2 regions of the Methylomonas albis genome follow, and region 1 is predicted to be linked to the other one. Evidence: riboswitches for the same ligand, from Rfam matches in the RefSeq annotation. Region 1 holds a riboswitch; the other holds the start of a gene.
What was found. Region 1 has a riboswitch for cyclic di-GMP ahead of EBA_RS08830 (PEP-CTERM sorting domain-containing protein). Riboswitches for the same ligand answer to the same signal wherever they lie in the genome.
Positions count from the first base shown of each region.

Region 2: it holds a riboswitch for cyclic di-GMP, as region 1 does, so the genes downstream of both, EBA_RS16990 (VPLPA-CTERM sorting domain-containing protein) here and EBA_RS08830 (PEP-CTERM sorting domain-containing protein) in region 1, are expected to answer to the same signal.

Region 1 covers NZ_JACXSS010000001.1:1,913,608-1,921,116, forward strand. The annotation lists gene EBA_RS08810 (DUF938 domain-containing protein) at 1-639, shown strand, start outside; gene EBA_RS08815 (SDR family NAD(P)-dependent oxidoreductase) at 649-1,383, shown strand; gene EBA_RS08820 (YdhR family protein) at 1,427-1,735, shown strand; gene EBA_RS08825 (class I SAM-dependent methyltransferase) at 1,885-2,958, shown strand; cyclic di-GMP riboswitch class I at 3,532-3,613, shown strand; gene EBA_RS08830 (PEP-CTERM sorting domain-containing protein) at 3,680-4,807, shown strand; gene EBA_RS08835 (carbohydrate binding domain-containing protein) at 4,887-5,522, shown strand; gene EBA_RS08840 (DUF4405 domain-containing protein) at 5,824-6,660, shown strand; gene EBA_RS08845 (sulfite exporter TauE/SafE family protein) at 6,721-7,110, shown strand; gene EBA_RS08850 (sigma-54 interaction domain-containing protein) at 7,124-7,509, opposite strand, start outside.
Region 2 covers NZ_JACXSS010000001.1:3,690,048-3,697,556, forward strand. The annotation lists gene EBA_RS16985 (hypothetical protein) at 1-1,666, opposite strand, end outside; gene EBA_RS16990 (VPLPA-CTERM sorting domain-containing protein) at 1,799-2,764, opposite strand; cyclic di-GMP riboswitch class I at 2,855-2,935, opposite strand; gene EBA_RS16995 (nucleoside recognition domain-containing protein) at 3,391-4,620, shown strand; gene EBA_RS17000 (hypothetical protein) at 4,636-5,001, shown strand; gene mtaB (tRNA (N(6)-L-threonylcarbamoyladenosine(37)-C(2))-methylthiotransferase MtaB) at 5,005-6,291, shown strand; gene EBA_RS17010 (MlaA family lipoprotein) at 6,359-7,141, opposite strand; gene rnt (ribonuclease T) at 7,233-7,509, shown strand, end outside.

The DNA of each region.
Region 1 (7,509 bases):
CCTTTGAACCCGCATCCATTGAGCGAATATGTGGCCTGGGCCGGCAATCGCAACCGCGAACCGATCCTGGGGGTACTCAAGGAGAAACTGCCCAAGGATTCCGGCCGGGTCTTGGAAATGGCCAGCGGCAGCGGCATGCATATCAATTTTTTCGCGCCGCATTTCGACCACTTGCACTTTCATCCGACCGACAAAGACCAGGAAGTATTCGACAACATAAAACAATTAACCGCCGATCACGCTAACGACAACATCGCGGACCCGGTGCATCTGGATTTGACTAGTCCTGACACCTGGTTCAACCCCGGCGATAAAGGCAGTTTCGACGCCATTTTTTGCATCAATATTTTTCAGGTGGCGCCGATCTCAATTGCCGACGGTATGATGGAATGCGCGTCGCACTTGCTCAGCGAAGACGGGATATTGCTGATCTACGGTCCGTTCCGTGTCGAAGGCACTTTTACCACGGATTCGAATAAAGAGTTTCACGAAACTCTTAGTTCGGCAGGCGTGTCGGAATGGGGCCTGAAAGACGTTGCCGATTTACGCAAAGCCGCCGAAAACCACGGCATGGAACTGAAAGAGCAAATCAATATGCCTGCCAATAATTTCTCGCTGATATTCGGCAAAAAACCATAAGGAAAAGTGATGAGCGAAGTCTGTTCAGCCCTTGTGATGGGCGTGGGGCCGGAGCGGGGGCTGGGTGCCGCTCTGGCAAGACATTTTGCGGCACAAGGTCTGCATGTGTTTATTGCCGGGCGTAGTGCGAACAAACTCCGGCTTGTCGCTGAAAACATCCGCCAAAGTGGCGGAAAAATCAGCGCCGTGGTGGCCGATGCAACGGTGGAAGCGGATATCGACAGGCTGTTTGCGGCGATTCGGGAACAGGCTTTGCCATTGAATATTGCTGTTTACAATGTAGACAGCAATAGTTGCGCGCCACTATTGGAAACCGGCAGCGATATGTTTACTCGGCTTTGGCAACAAAATTGTCTCGGCGGATTCTTATTCGGGAAACAGGCCGCCGCCATCATGCAAGCCCAGCGGTGCGGCACGCTGATCTTTACCGGCGCCACTGCGTCGATGCGCGCCAGACCGCCGTTTACTGCATTCGCCGCAGCCAAAGCCGGCTTGCGGGCGTTGGCGCAAGGCATGGCGCGGGAATTCGGCCCCCATGGTGTGCATGTCGTGCATACGGTCATCGATGGCGTGATCGACGGAGACCGCGCTAGAAACCAGTTCTCCAGTTATGTTTCGGCCAAGGGCGACGACGGCTTGTTAAAGCTGGAGGCGATTGCCGAAACCTATTGGGCGCTGCACCGGCAACATCCCAGCGCCTGGACGCATGAGCTGGATTTAAGGCCCTTTAAAGAACCGTTTTGATGCGTTCGAATACTGATTCCACTAATTTAACCGAGAGTGACCCATGAAAATATTTTTATACGCGGAATTCCAAGTAGCCATTCCTTTCGATCAAATCGATTGGCGGCCCATCAACGTGGAAATGAAGCAATTTCCGGGGCTAAAGTCGAAAACCTGGTTAAGCGGCGTCAACAACCATACCGTTGGCGGCTTTTACGAATTCGATTCTATAGAAAACGCCCAAACCTATATCGACGGTTTGTTGCTGCCGTTTACCAAGCAGGTGAACGGTAATCTGTCGGTCAAACTGTTCGATGGCGAAATCACCCGTGACGCCAATATTGGTATGGATTCGCCGTTTTATAAGGTGTAATTGAGGCATGCACGCCAGCGCCCGGCGCTGTGAAAGAATGCTTACGGTGCCCGGCGGTGATGTCTATTAGTAAAAAATAATATTGTTCCTTCGCGACGAATTCAGTAGATTACATCGCCTCTTATTCTAAAACCGTATCAGGAAGATTTATGACCTTGCATTTGAACGAAGTCGACAACGCTAAACTGGAGCAACTCCAGGGAAAAGTCATCAACGATGTTGCCGGATCTTTGGGCCTGCTGACGGCCTACATCGGCGACAAGTTGGATTTGTACAGCGCGCTGTTGGAGATCAGCCCGGCCAGCAGCCGGGAACTCGCCGACAACACCGGCATGGACGAACGCTATCTGCGGGAATGGCTGTCCGCCAATGCTGCCGCCGGCTATGTCAATTATGATGCCGCGTCCGGCAAGTTTTCGCTGTCGGCGGAACAAGCGGTGATCTTTGCTGCGGAAGGCCATCCGGCCTGCATGCAAGGTTTCTTCCAAGCAGTGATGTCGGTGTATATCGATGAACCCAAGTTGACCGAGGTGTTCCGGTCCGGCCAGGGCTTGCCTTGGCGCGACCATAGCCCGTGCCTGTTCTGTGGCACCGAGCGTTTCTTTCGGCCGATGTACGCCATGAATCTGATCGATGTCTGGCTGCCGGAACTCGCCGGTGTGCGGGAGAAACTTGAAGCGGGCGCCAAAGTCGCGGACGTCGGTTGCGGCCACGGCTCCTCGACCATCCTGTTGGCCAAGGCCTTCCCTAACTCCACCTTCCATGGATTCGATTTTCACGCGCCGTCAATTGAGCATGCCCGGGAGCGTGCGCGGGCGGCTGGTGTCGCCAGCAACACTATTTTCGAAGTGGTCACCGCCAAGGAATATCCGGGTAAAAACTACGACTTGGTAACGATATTCGACGCCCTGCACGATATGGGTGACCCGGTCGGTGCGGCTAGCCATGTCGCCAGCACACTGGCTGAAGGCGGTACCTTCATGCTGGTCGAACCGTTTGCCGGCGATAGCCTGGAAGAGAACCTGCACCCTTTGGGGCAGATCTATTATTCCTTCTCAACCATGGTCTGCGTGCCGGCCTCCAAATCGCAAGAGGTAGGTCTGGGACTGGGCGCGCAGGCCGGGCAAAAACGGCTAACCGAAGTACTGAATGCGGCCGGTTTCAGCCAAGTCAGACGTGCCGCCACGACACCGACCAATCTGGTGCTGGAGGCAAAAATTTAACCTGCAGCCGTTCGCCAGGATTGCGCCGTAAGCAGGTTTGGCCACTGCCATTGCTTGACCCGTAATGCCGCAAATAGCGGTTTTAACGTTTCTGGTAGTGTGCTTGTGCAGGACGTTTACGACTGCATTCTTAGGGGGTGACCGGTGGTCGACGCCCCCACTTTTGCTGTTTCGGTCGCCTGCCGGCGTCGGTCAGTTGCTAGAGATTCAACATCGATGCAGTCTTCGTAGCCGGCGGTAAATGCCGGTTCTTCGGCAGAATCCAAAATTCCCCCATTATTTTTTTAATCTCCGTTACACCAGCCGGATATTTTAAACCACGCAAAATAAGTTATTCGCCACAGTCTATGGGGCAAATCCCTTAAATATCGTTCTCGCGGATGTGATTCCGAATTGTCTTAACGGTTAAAGCTTTATTTGTAAATAATGACTTACGTGTTTTGTAAGCGCTTGGCACAAATATTGTTTTATGTTAACTGGTTCTTTATCACATTCTAATATTTTCATATTCAGTCGCGAAGGATTGCAAGAAGGTGTTGCAGGCGTCTGCGCGGAAACACTGTGCGTAAAGAAACCGCCCCTTGCCGACCCTGCTGTGAAGCAGGTACGGAAAGTCGCGGGGCTTGCACTAATGCAAGTCAGCCGGATTGCTCCCATGTGATAGGGGTGTGGCATTTGCCGCGTATCACAGAATTTATTTAATGGAATTAATGGAACAATTATGAGCACAAACTTTCAATTAACCGCAATTGCCTTATTACTGAGCGTCTGCGGAATCTCACAGGCTTCCTTGACCGCCAGCAGCGGTCCGGTCGGTTTCAATGGTACAGCGACGGTCATCGCAACGGGCGGGCAGGTCGCATCCGCTACCAATTCGAATAATAATGCGGCGATTGCCACTGTCGCGATAGGCCAGTTTAATGCGGCTAGCGGCGTGTTGACCGGCGTTGATCTGCAATTGGATTCTAGTCGGACCCAAACCATCAATGGCGCCGGCAATAAAAACAACGGTCCGGGTAGAACCGTCAACGGTAGCGGCACCAGCAGTGCCTTGTTATCCGCCGCCGGTGTCAGTGCTGGCTTTAGCCCTAATTTGAGTCAAACCGGATCGGGTTGTAGTTTGGCCATGGGGCCAACCGGCGCTATCAGTTGCAGTTGGGGGCCAACTTCATCAGCCGCTACCGCGACGGCAACCACTGTTGCGGTGGACGAGCAAAATCTTAATGATTATGTAGGAAACGGTTCGGCGAATGCTTCATTGAGTTTGCCGACTTTGTCGGCTACCACCACCATGTCGTCGACCATGGGGCAAGCAGGTAGCGGTTCGAGTGCCACCTATAAAGTCAACTGGGCCGGCACGCTGCAAGCCAACTTCAGCTACTTGTTGCATTCCTTGGCTTCTTTTGACGGTGCCGGCGAGTCCAACACCCTGATTTTGGATTTCGGCAATGTCGCCCAAAATAGCGTTAACTCGATGAATTTTAGCTTGTTTAATCTGGCCAATGCCGACCGCATCGGTTTGGATTTTGATAGTGTGAGTGGTAGCGGCGATACCGGAGCCTTCGATACCGGCTTATCCACATTTACCAATCTCGCCGAAAGCGGCAGCCAGTCGTTTATTGCTAATCTGTTGACCGCAAACACCGGTGCCTTCAGCGCGCAATATCTGCTTAATCTGTCCGATGCGGATTTGGGTGCCAGCAGCACCCGCCAAAACTATCAATTGACATTGAATCTGACAGGCAATGTCGTGGCGGCGGCTGCCCCAGTGCCAGTGCCTGGCGCGGTCTGGTTGTTCGGTAGTGCCTTGGGTTTTGCCGGTTTACTGAGAAGAAAAGTCAACGCGTGATCTCAGCCGTTAACGCCGCGTGCCCGAATAGAGTGGGCGCTCGGCGTTAACACCTAAAACGGTTAACGAGGGAACATATATGAAACTGACAACAGGATTGTGTGTCGGCTTGGCGATGGCGGTACCAGCCGTGCAAGCAAATTTGGTCGCCAACGGCAATTTCGAACAGCCTGCGAGTTTGGCGGCAGTGCCTGGTTACCAATACTTACCCAACAACGACACCAGTGTAATGGGGTGGACATCTATTAGTGACGGTATAGGCGAAGAGTCCTATCTGATGAATAAAAACCGTTCCAACGGTTCCTACGTTCCTAGAGTTTATGAAGGAATTTACGGCTTGGCCTTGAATACCGGTAATGCCATACAAACGTCTGTGTCGCTGGTTGCCGGCACGACTTACGACCTGTCGTTTTGGGCCAGAGCTAACGTGTCCGGCGCTTCACCGTTGCAGATCGAGATTGCCGGCAACAGTCTTACCATGGCAAACGCCGTAACTTTCACTCAATTCATCTATCATTTCAACGCCAGTGCCGCCGATTCGTCAGCACTATTGAAGTTCTTCAATCCATCAACGAGTGGCGGCAATCGAGTTTGGGCTTTGGACGCCATATCGCTGGAAGCTGCGCCGGTACCGTTACCTGCCGCCACTTGGACTTTTTTGAGTGGTTTGATGGGCTTTCTGGCACTGAGCAAACGTAAAGCTCTGGCTGCGTGATTTAACCCGGTCACTAGCTCAGGCAACAACGCCTGAGCAATTTAGAGGCGCGACATCATCGCCGGCAACAGCAGCCAATCTGTGTAGCGGCGGCTCCGATCATCCGGAAACGGTGCCTATTGTCAAGCCATTATGCAGGTGTGATAGCGCCTATGGCGGAGGTTTTCTGAATAAGCCCAAGGTGTTGATCGTCATGTCACCAAAATGCAGATGATAAGGCTTACCATGTATTCAGTTTCAGCCTTATGGTTGATAGCTGAGGAAATTTGTCTAGTCATTTGCCTTAGTATGTAGTCTGATAATGGTCGACCCTGCCAGGCTTTTGGTCTTCCCAGCTAATCTCAATTGCTGGGTAAATCGTGTAGGTCTCCTATCACTACTGCGGCGTATAAACATGAACCGTACTATTGTCAACATCATCATCGATCTGGTTGCTGCCTTGTTGTTTTTGGGGATGATCGCAACAGGCTATTTGCTGCGTTATCCATTGCCGCCAGGCAGCAATAAATCACATTCGTTATGGGGATTAACCCGTCACCAATGGGGAGACATTCATTTTTGGATTAGTCTCGGACTCTTGGCCGTGCTGGTCATACATCTGGCATTGCATTGGAATTGGATCGTGACGGTTATCGGTAAACGTTGTCACTTGGTAAAAACCGCACAACCTTCGCTGGTCCGCAGCGCAGTTTGGACATTCGCTGTTTTTATAGCGCTATGTGGCGGGTTTGTGTGGGTTGCCAATAGGGATGTCAAAGAAATGCCTCAGGCCGTTTGTTCCGCTATAACAACTGGTAACCAAAGCGATACTCAACGAAATAAATTAGTGTCTGAGCAAGCGCAGGCGTCTCAAGGTAGTCAATTGGTCTGGCAAGATGTTTATCCGATATTGATGGAAAATTGTCTTGCCTGCCACGGCCCGGAACACCAATTCGCCGGTTTCCGTGTCGATCGCGTTGATGATTTTTTCAAAAATGAGGGTAACGGGCCCTTAATTTTGGCCGGACAGGGAAGTCAAAGTCCGTTGATTGCCATCATTTCCGGGGTGAGAACTAATATGCCTATGGCCGACAGGCATAAGCTTGCCGAATCGGAGGTATTTCGTATCAAAGCCTGGATTGACCAAGGGGCAAAATAATTAAGCTAGAGGGACCGCAGTTTTTTACATTTGGTTAAAGAAGATGATCGGGAGATAAATATGAATCTATCGTTAATTGCTCTTCTTTTGGCAATTGGCTTGCTCTCGGGGGTGGCATCCGGCCTTTTCGGTATAGGCGGTGGCATGTTAATCGTTCCCGGACTGGTCTACTTAGCTGGTTTCTCGCAGCATGTGGCCACGGGGACCAGTTTAGCGATTTTGCTTCCCCCGGTAGGGCTGGCCGCAGTTGTTGAATATTACCGCCATGGTAATGTCGATATAAAAGCGGCAATGATTGTCGCAGCAGCTCTTTTTATTGGCGGTTGGTGCGGCGCTGTTTTAGCCAACCATGTGCCAGAGGTTCAACTGCGGCTAGCATTTGGTATCTGTGTTGTAGTTTTAGGTGTGTATTTGATAATGAGTGCTTTGCGCCGCATGTATTGGATGTAGGGCGCCCAGTACATTAAGAATCAATTTTATATTTTTTGCGCTTACGCCAAAATGTCGCGCGACTCATGCCCAAGTAGCTGGCTGCGGCCTCCAAGTTGCCATCCGCCACTTGTATTGCATCGCGGATCATTTCCACTTCGTTTTGAGACCTAGCGTGTTTAGATGGTGATAAGCGTTCGTTGCCGGTAAATGCTGTGGACTCACGAAATTCGGGCGGTAAGTCCTCCATAGACAACTCGTTGCCACGGCCAACCGCAAAAGCATATTCGACTACATTGATCAATTCTCTGACATTGCCTGGCCATTGGTAATCAAGCAAGCGCCGCATGGCATTCGGAGCAATGCTATTGACATGACGTCGGCCACGCAGGTTATGTCGATCGATTTGGTGCCAAAGTA
Region 2 (7,509 bases), 1.8 Mb from region 1:
AGGAACCCGCAGGCAGATTGGCAACCCGATAAGTGACATCGTCGCTGCCGTCGACAAAATCATCGTCGGTCAACGCGCCGCCAACCACTTTGACATCGTCGGAGGCTGTTGCCTTGTTAAAACCACTTGGCAACAAACGGTTATCCTTCAGATAATGATGGCCTCTCAGCAAGGTGTAGGTCACCTCACCGTTATTGTCGCCCATGATCGACTCGTAAACCTGGACTTGGTCCGGCGCAGTGATCAGGTCGTAATGTGGCTCGAAGCCGGCGGGATTACTGTCGGCATCGACACCGACCACGCTGCCGTTAGCATTAACCTTACCCGACTCCCAAACCACATTGCCCTGGCTGTTTTTGACGGCCACGTGCAACAGCGCGCGACGGGAAGGATAAGCAGACGGCAGTTTGTGGCCGGTGGTACTGTTGACGCGTAACACAAACTCCAGTTTGCCTTTCGCTCCGCTTTGCTGAGTATTCAGCAAGGTAGCTGCACTTTGCAGCATGGTGTCGGTGGCTGCCATGGTCGCGGCAAAATTGTTCGACAACACACCCAACTGAGTTTTATTGGTATTAAAAATATCCAGCATCAGCTTGTTACCGCCGACGAATTCGTGAATGGCGAAATTGTTTTTCTTAGTTAAAGCAGCCATGTTACCCGATGGCTGAGTGGAAATATAAACACCGTCTGTACGCGACATATGACATTGCTGGCAACTTTTCGCCAATGGGCCGGCTGGTGCCAGATCGTTGTTATAAGCACTATGCACCCATTCCGAATAAGGCATTTGTTCCGGGAAACGCGATTCCAGGGTTGGGGTCAGGATGTTATCGTTTTCATAGACCGTCGGAGTTTTCAAGTCATGGCAAGTACCGCAAAGCTTGGAACCTGAAATATGCGCGCTATATTGCGGCTTGGCTTTGAGTGCACCACCCAGAGCGGCGTTGTTTTGCATAGGCCCCGGAAATATAGTCGAATAAGGGCCGTACATGATCCGATTGGCGCCGCTGAGCGTCATATCGATTTTATAACCGCCTGTGGAGCCATCTAGGGTTCCCAGCGTAGGATCATCTTTGACCTGATGACACAAACTACAGCTCACACCATCCGCAGCTAAATCATGACGCGAATTCGTAGGACTCAAAATGCCCGGCAGTACCGTGTTATTGACATCCACGGTGTCGAAGATATTAAAACTCTGGCTAACCGCTTTGGCATCGGCATTGACCATCGGTGCGTGACATTTGGTACAGGTGTCGTTGATTTCCGCAGACAGCGCGGGATGCTTTTTCAGTTCGCTTTTGACTTTGGCACGCCACAATGGATCGCGTGACGAGTTGGCCATCATGGTGGCACTCCAGGCTTCGCGAATGGAAACGTCCTTGCCGTTGTTATCGAAATAAGCCAGCGGGCTACCGTTACCGGTACAACCGACTGGAGAATTGACGTAGCGACATTGGGCGGTGGTACTGTCATGGCAGGAACCACAGTTGGCCGAACCCATGAAGTGGGCAATGCCACCGCTGATGGATGGCAAGTAAAACGATGGATTGCCGCTACTGGCGGGCAAGTTCTCGAACGCGAACAGGTTGCTACTATTGAAAAGCACAACCAGAAAAATCAGCCAGGGCGTCCGTCCCGGGGCTGGCAAAATGGATCGAGTCATATCCTATCCTTTATTATTTTTTTAGATTTCCTTGAGCCGAATTCATCCGCCCAATCACAGCCGGTTGCCGATGTATCGGGTTCAAGACCAAAGCGCGGCGACTTGCGCCGCGCTGGTAGTGCGGTGTAGTGCTTAAGAAAGGGTTTTTTTTCGTCTTCCCGTGACACCCAGGCCGGCTAAGGCACTACCGAATAACCAGACGGCGCCGGGAACAGGCACGGCTGAAGTGGTTATATTCAACTGATAATCCGCCACACCAGCTTTCCAGGTGCTAAAGTCAACACCCCCCAGATAAATACTGTAAACATGTCCCGCTTGCGCAGTGAATGTAAATGCGTGAGCCACAGTACTATCAACGTAATCGCTATAACCAATATTGGTTAAGCCAATCGTGCCAAACGGATTGTTCATGTCGTAAGGATGAAGGGTCGTTCCTCCAGGTGAATAGGTACCGTAATTATTCCAACCACCGTGATGTACATAGGCAGCGGTTTGACTATCCATACCGTCGAAAACCGTGATACCGAAACGCGAATATCCCAGTCCCGCTGTCAACACCTCGAGGTTAGTTAGATTCAAGGTCACATTTTGCGTTACATCCGACTCGATCAAGCCGATGTCGGTTTGATGTTTCCAACCGGTCGTCACACCGCCGGTGCTACCACCCGTGTCACGCCAGGCACCACCGCCGGTGTCGATATTCGCAGCGTAACCGTAACGCGCTTGCGCATCGGCCTGGGAAATCTCCGCGCTGTCTCCGGTGGAAGTCAGATGGGCCCCCCAGTTCAACTGCGAAGTACCGCCGTAGTTAAATGGGGTAGCCGAAGTGTACTGAGTAGGATTACTCTCGTTGGTTCCGTAAAATCCGCCGCCAGTTTGACCGCCGCCAGTATAAGCTTGGCCAGCAACGTAATTGATTGCACGCGTTGAGTTGGTGCAGCTAGTACAAAAACCGTATACCCAGCCGTCTGTTGCGGCATCGTTGGCGGCTATAAAGGTGTTGTACATCGTGGTACTAGCAGCCGCGTTGAATGACAAAGCGCCGCCAGCCAAGGTTGTGGCAATTGCCAGGGTTAAACGGGAAGGTTTGAATCTCATAATAGGCCCATAATTTTTATTAGATCAGCACTAACCATGATGAATTTGTCGCTCTCTAACCTGTAGTGGTATGAAAAGCTCCGTTTCATCACAGGCAACCCGGCCGTCTCGCATCCTGCGAGACCCATGGTTTTCCGACCCCGCTTCACAGCGGGTGTAGCTTTATTGGTTTTTTGAATATCCCGTTCAATGATCAATCCGTGACCAAATCCATTAACCTTACGATGCCGCTTTATCCATTCCGCAAAAAACACCGATGCATTTGGTTTTAGCCGGCTATTGCCGACACGGCCACCTCGACCGCGATAAAAGGCAATCAAATTGTGCGCCAAAATAAACTTTCCCAAAAATCAATTAGTTAGCATATTATAAATCCATAATAGTCAGCCTTATCACGCAATCAGATATGCCATTTATGTGATATGACACAATTTAATAAACCAACCAGTTTCAATCAGCAATATTGGTATGTTTCAAAAACCAATATTCAGTCAGCGGAGCCATTTTCCAGCAGCATCTCGACTTGAATTATTTCATTCAAATCAGCAACGGCTGATTTTCAATCGCCTCCCTGCTTTGTTGGTAAAATGCGATCAGTTGTTGCCACCCCACTGTCGTCCGTCATTGTGCTTAACTTAATCTGGGTGTTTTTTTTCCTGTCCGCATTTATCGTCGCGGCGTTTAAGTTATGGGTGCTGGGCGATACCAAGGTATTTGCTGAGTTGATGACGGCGATGTTCAGCCTGTCGAAAACTGCGTTCGAGATTTCGTTGGGCTTGAGCGGCGTATTGGCCTTGTGGTTGGGCATCATGAGAATCGGTGAACATAGCGGCTTCATCAATCTATTGACCAAGGCGCTCAATCCGCTGTTCAGCCGCTTGATGCCGGAGATACCGAAAGATCACCCGGCGCTGGGTGCGATGGTGATGAATATCGCCGCCAACATGCTGGGCCTGGACAATGCCGCAACGCCGATGGGCATCAAGGCGATGCAGGAAATGCAAACTTTGAATCCGCATCCCGAGCGCGCCAGCGACGCGCAGATCATGTTTTTGGTGATCAACACTTCGTCGGTAACGCTGTTTCCGGTGACGATCTTCGCTTACCGGGCTCAGCTCGGCGCCGCCAATCCGACCGACGTGTTCATCCCGATCCTGATCGCGACCTATATGTCGACGCTGACCGGCTTGCTGGCCGTCGCCACCGTGCAGAAGATCAATCTGCTGGACAAGGTGGTGTTGAGTTATCTCGGCGGCATCACCGCATTGGTCGGCGGCATACTGGCCTATTTTGCAGGACTCGATCAGGCCGAGATGCTGAAACAATCTGCCTTAGTCAGCCAGGTAATTTTGTTCAGTCTGGTTGTGTCGTTCATCGCCGCTGCGGCCCTCAAAGGTCTCAATGCTTACGAATTGTTCGTCGAAGGCGCCAAGCACGGTTTTCAAACCGCGATCACCGTCATTCCCTATCTGGTGGCGATGCTGGTGGCTTTCGGGGTGTTTCGGGCCAGCGGTGCGCTGGAATTGATCACCGATGGCATCAGGCTATTGGTCAATGTTGCAGGCATCGACAACCGCTTCATAGACGGCCTGCCGACCGCGTTGATGAAGCCATTCAGCGGCAGCGGGGCGCGGGCGATGATGATAGACACCATGCAAACCCGCGGCGCCGACTCTTTCGCTGGACGCTTGGTGTCGGTGGTGCAAGGCAGTACGGAAACGACCTTTTATGTTCTGGCGGTGTATTTCGGCGCGGTCAACATCAAGCAGATTCGTCATGCCGCCGCCTGCGGCATCGTCGCCGACCTCGGTGGGATAGTTTCCGCGATTTTGGTAACTTATTGGTTTTTTGGTTAATTTCGCCACCAAACAATGAAACATTCTCTACAACAAAATTTATTTTTGTTCACAAATAAGCAGGCGCTAGTAATTGTTGCCTATTCGTTAATTTACCCGCTAATCAGCGCCACAACACTTTTATATGAAAACAGTTTGCCTTTAAGCAATAACTTTTTTGTGTTGTTAGGAATCCTCATAACATTTCCATTCATTCCATTGGCCAGTTCTGCGGGAACCTTTCTAATGCATATCTCAGAGCCATTCATGGACGGTCGTATAGCTTATTTTGTTGGTGCATTTCCCGCCGTCTTAACTCAAGCTTGGCTTTTGATGATTGTGTGTAGATTGGCACGTCGTTGGTTTAATTCTTTCAGAATTTGGATTACAGCAATTTTTTAAAACATGCAGATACATCTCAAAACCCTGGGCTGCCGCCTCAACGAAGCGGAACTCGAAACCTGGGCGCAAGCCTTTCAAGCCAAAGGCCACTCCATCACCCGCACCTTGAGCGACGCGCAATTGGTGATCATCAATTCCTGCGCGGTAACCCAGGACGCGGTGAAAAAATCCAAGCAAATGATCCGCCGCATCCACCGCGACAATCCGGAGGCTAAACTGGTGGTCAGCGGCTGTTATGCAACGTTGAATGAAGAAGAAGCCGCGCAACTGATGGGCGTGGATTTAATCGTCGGCAACCAGGACAAAAACCAGTTGGTGGAAAAAACCCTGGCTGAATTGAACCTGGACAGCATGCCTGCCATGTCAACCGAACCCGGCGAAGTCTCGCTATTCAGCCGCGGCCGACAACGGGCATTTGTCAAAGTACAAGACGGTTGCCGTTACCGTTGCACCTTCTGCATCGTCACCGTCGCCCGTGGCGAGGAAAGCAGCCGCCCCATTCAAGCTGTCATAGACGAAATCAACGCGCTGCACAGCCAAGGCATCAACGAGGCCATCATCACCGGCGTACATCTGGGCGGTTACGGCAGTGACATTTCCAGCAATCTGGTCGAGTTAATTACAGAAATACTCGATAAAACCGCCATTCCGCGCCTTCGTCTCGGTTCGCTGGAACCTTGGGAATTACCCGATGGTTTCTTCGAGCTGTTCAAGAACCCACGGCTAATGCCCCATCTGCATCTACCTTTGCAAAGCGGCAGTGACAGCGTATTACGGCGCATGGCCAGACGTTGTAAAACAGAAGAATTCGCCCAGATCGTCAAATTGGCCAGAGCGGCGATTCCACATTTCAATATCACCACCGACATCATCGTTGGCTTTCCAGGCGAAACCGAACTGGAATGGCAGGAAAGTTTTGATTACATCAAAAGCCTTGGCTTTGGGCATATTCACATTTTTAGCTATTCACCTCGTGAAGGCACCAAAGCGGCGGGTTTACCTGATCAAATCGATCAGAACACAAAGAAACAGCGCAGCAAGCAATTGCATGAATTAGCCGACACAATGAAACACGCGTTTATTGCCGAAAACCTTGGCGCGCAGGCCAACATTTTGTGGGAAGGGCAAAAAGAACCGCAGAACGATGGCACGATCCGCCATTTTGGCTACACGCCAAATTATCTGCGGGTGGCCTGCGATGTGGCGCCTGACCTCATCCTGGAAAATAAGATGGTTGCAGGGGAATTGCTTAAAGCTGACCAGGATTTCGTGCTTGTACGCTTGATTTAACTCAATAAAAAAGGCCGCAAAGCGGATTGCTTTGCGGCCTTTTTACAGCAGAGCTAGCTGTCTCTAATTAATAAGGATTCGGATCGAGGGGGCCATGGCCACCACCCTGCATCTCTTCGAACTTCAACACATCTTCGTCCGGAACCTTGCCATCGTGAACCAAGTAATTACGCCTGGAAAGATAGGCATTTTTAAAAAACTCGTAACGATCAAGCGCAGCTTCGGTGGCGACTTTTTCCATGCCCAGCAGATCTGAACGCGCGTCGATTACTTTCAATGCACCAGGGCCAATCGAAACAGCCGCACCAATCCAATTTGGATTTATATATATGCCGGCATAAGTAAACGGATTCATAGCCGCATCTCCAACCAAGCCAAATACACCACGCGGTGAACTAGGTCCGAAAAACGGCAGGACCAAGTAAGGACCGGTCGGGACTCCCCAATAGCCTAAGGTTTGATCAAAGTCTTCATTATGCTTGGGCAAATCGATCATCGTTCCGACATCGATCAGACCCGCAACACCGATTGTGGTATTCACCAAGAAACGCGCACCATCTTGACCGGATTGAACAAGCTTACCTTGTAAAACGTCGTTGGTACAAACACCTATATCGTCGACATTACTGAAGAAATTGGTAACGGCTTGGTCCGCAAAATCCGGCATAACCCAATCGTAGCCTTTTGCCACCGGTTTCATGACATAATCATCTACGCCATCGTTAAACGATTGCACATCTCTGTTCCAACCTTCCCAAGGATCTTTAGGGTCGACACCACCAGTTGTGGCACAACCGCTTAACATAGTCAGTAGCCCTACGATCAACCAACCTTTTTTCCCGTCTTGCATAACTTCACCTCACCAAATGAATATTGTTTATACCGATCCAAAACTCACGTAACATACAGTACAATCGACTCTTCTATCCAAGCACAACTCAATGGAAATAAACCTAAATCCGTTAGGCAACCGTTTTAGAGGTTACCTTCCTGTTATTGTCGATATAGAGACCGCCGGCTTTAATTCGAAAAAAAACCCACTCTTGGAAATCGCCGCAGTTATAGTTGAACCAGACACCGATGGTTGGTTACATATCACCGAAAAACATCACTGCAATATTATCCCCTTCAAAAACTCCGAACTGGATGACGCGGCTCTCAAATTTACCGGTATCGACCCGTACCATCCTTTCCGTATGGCTATAGAAGAGAAGGATG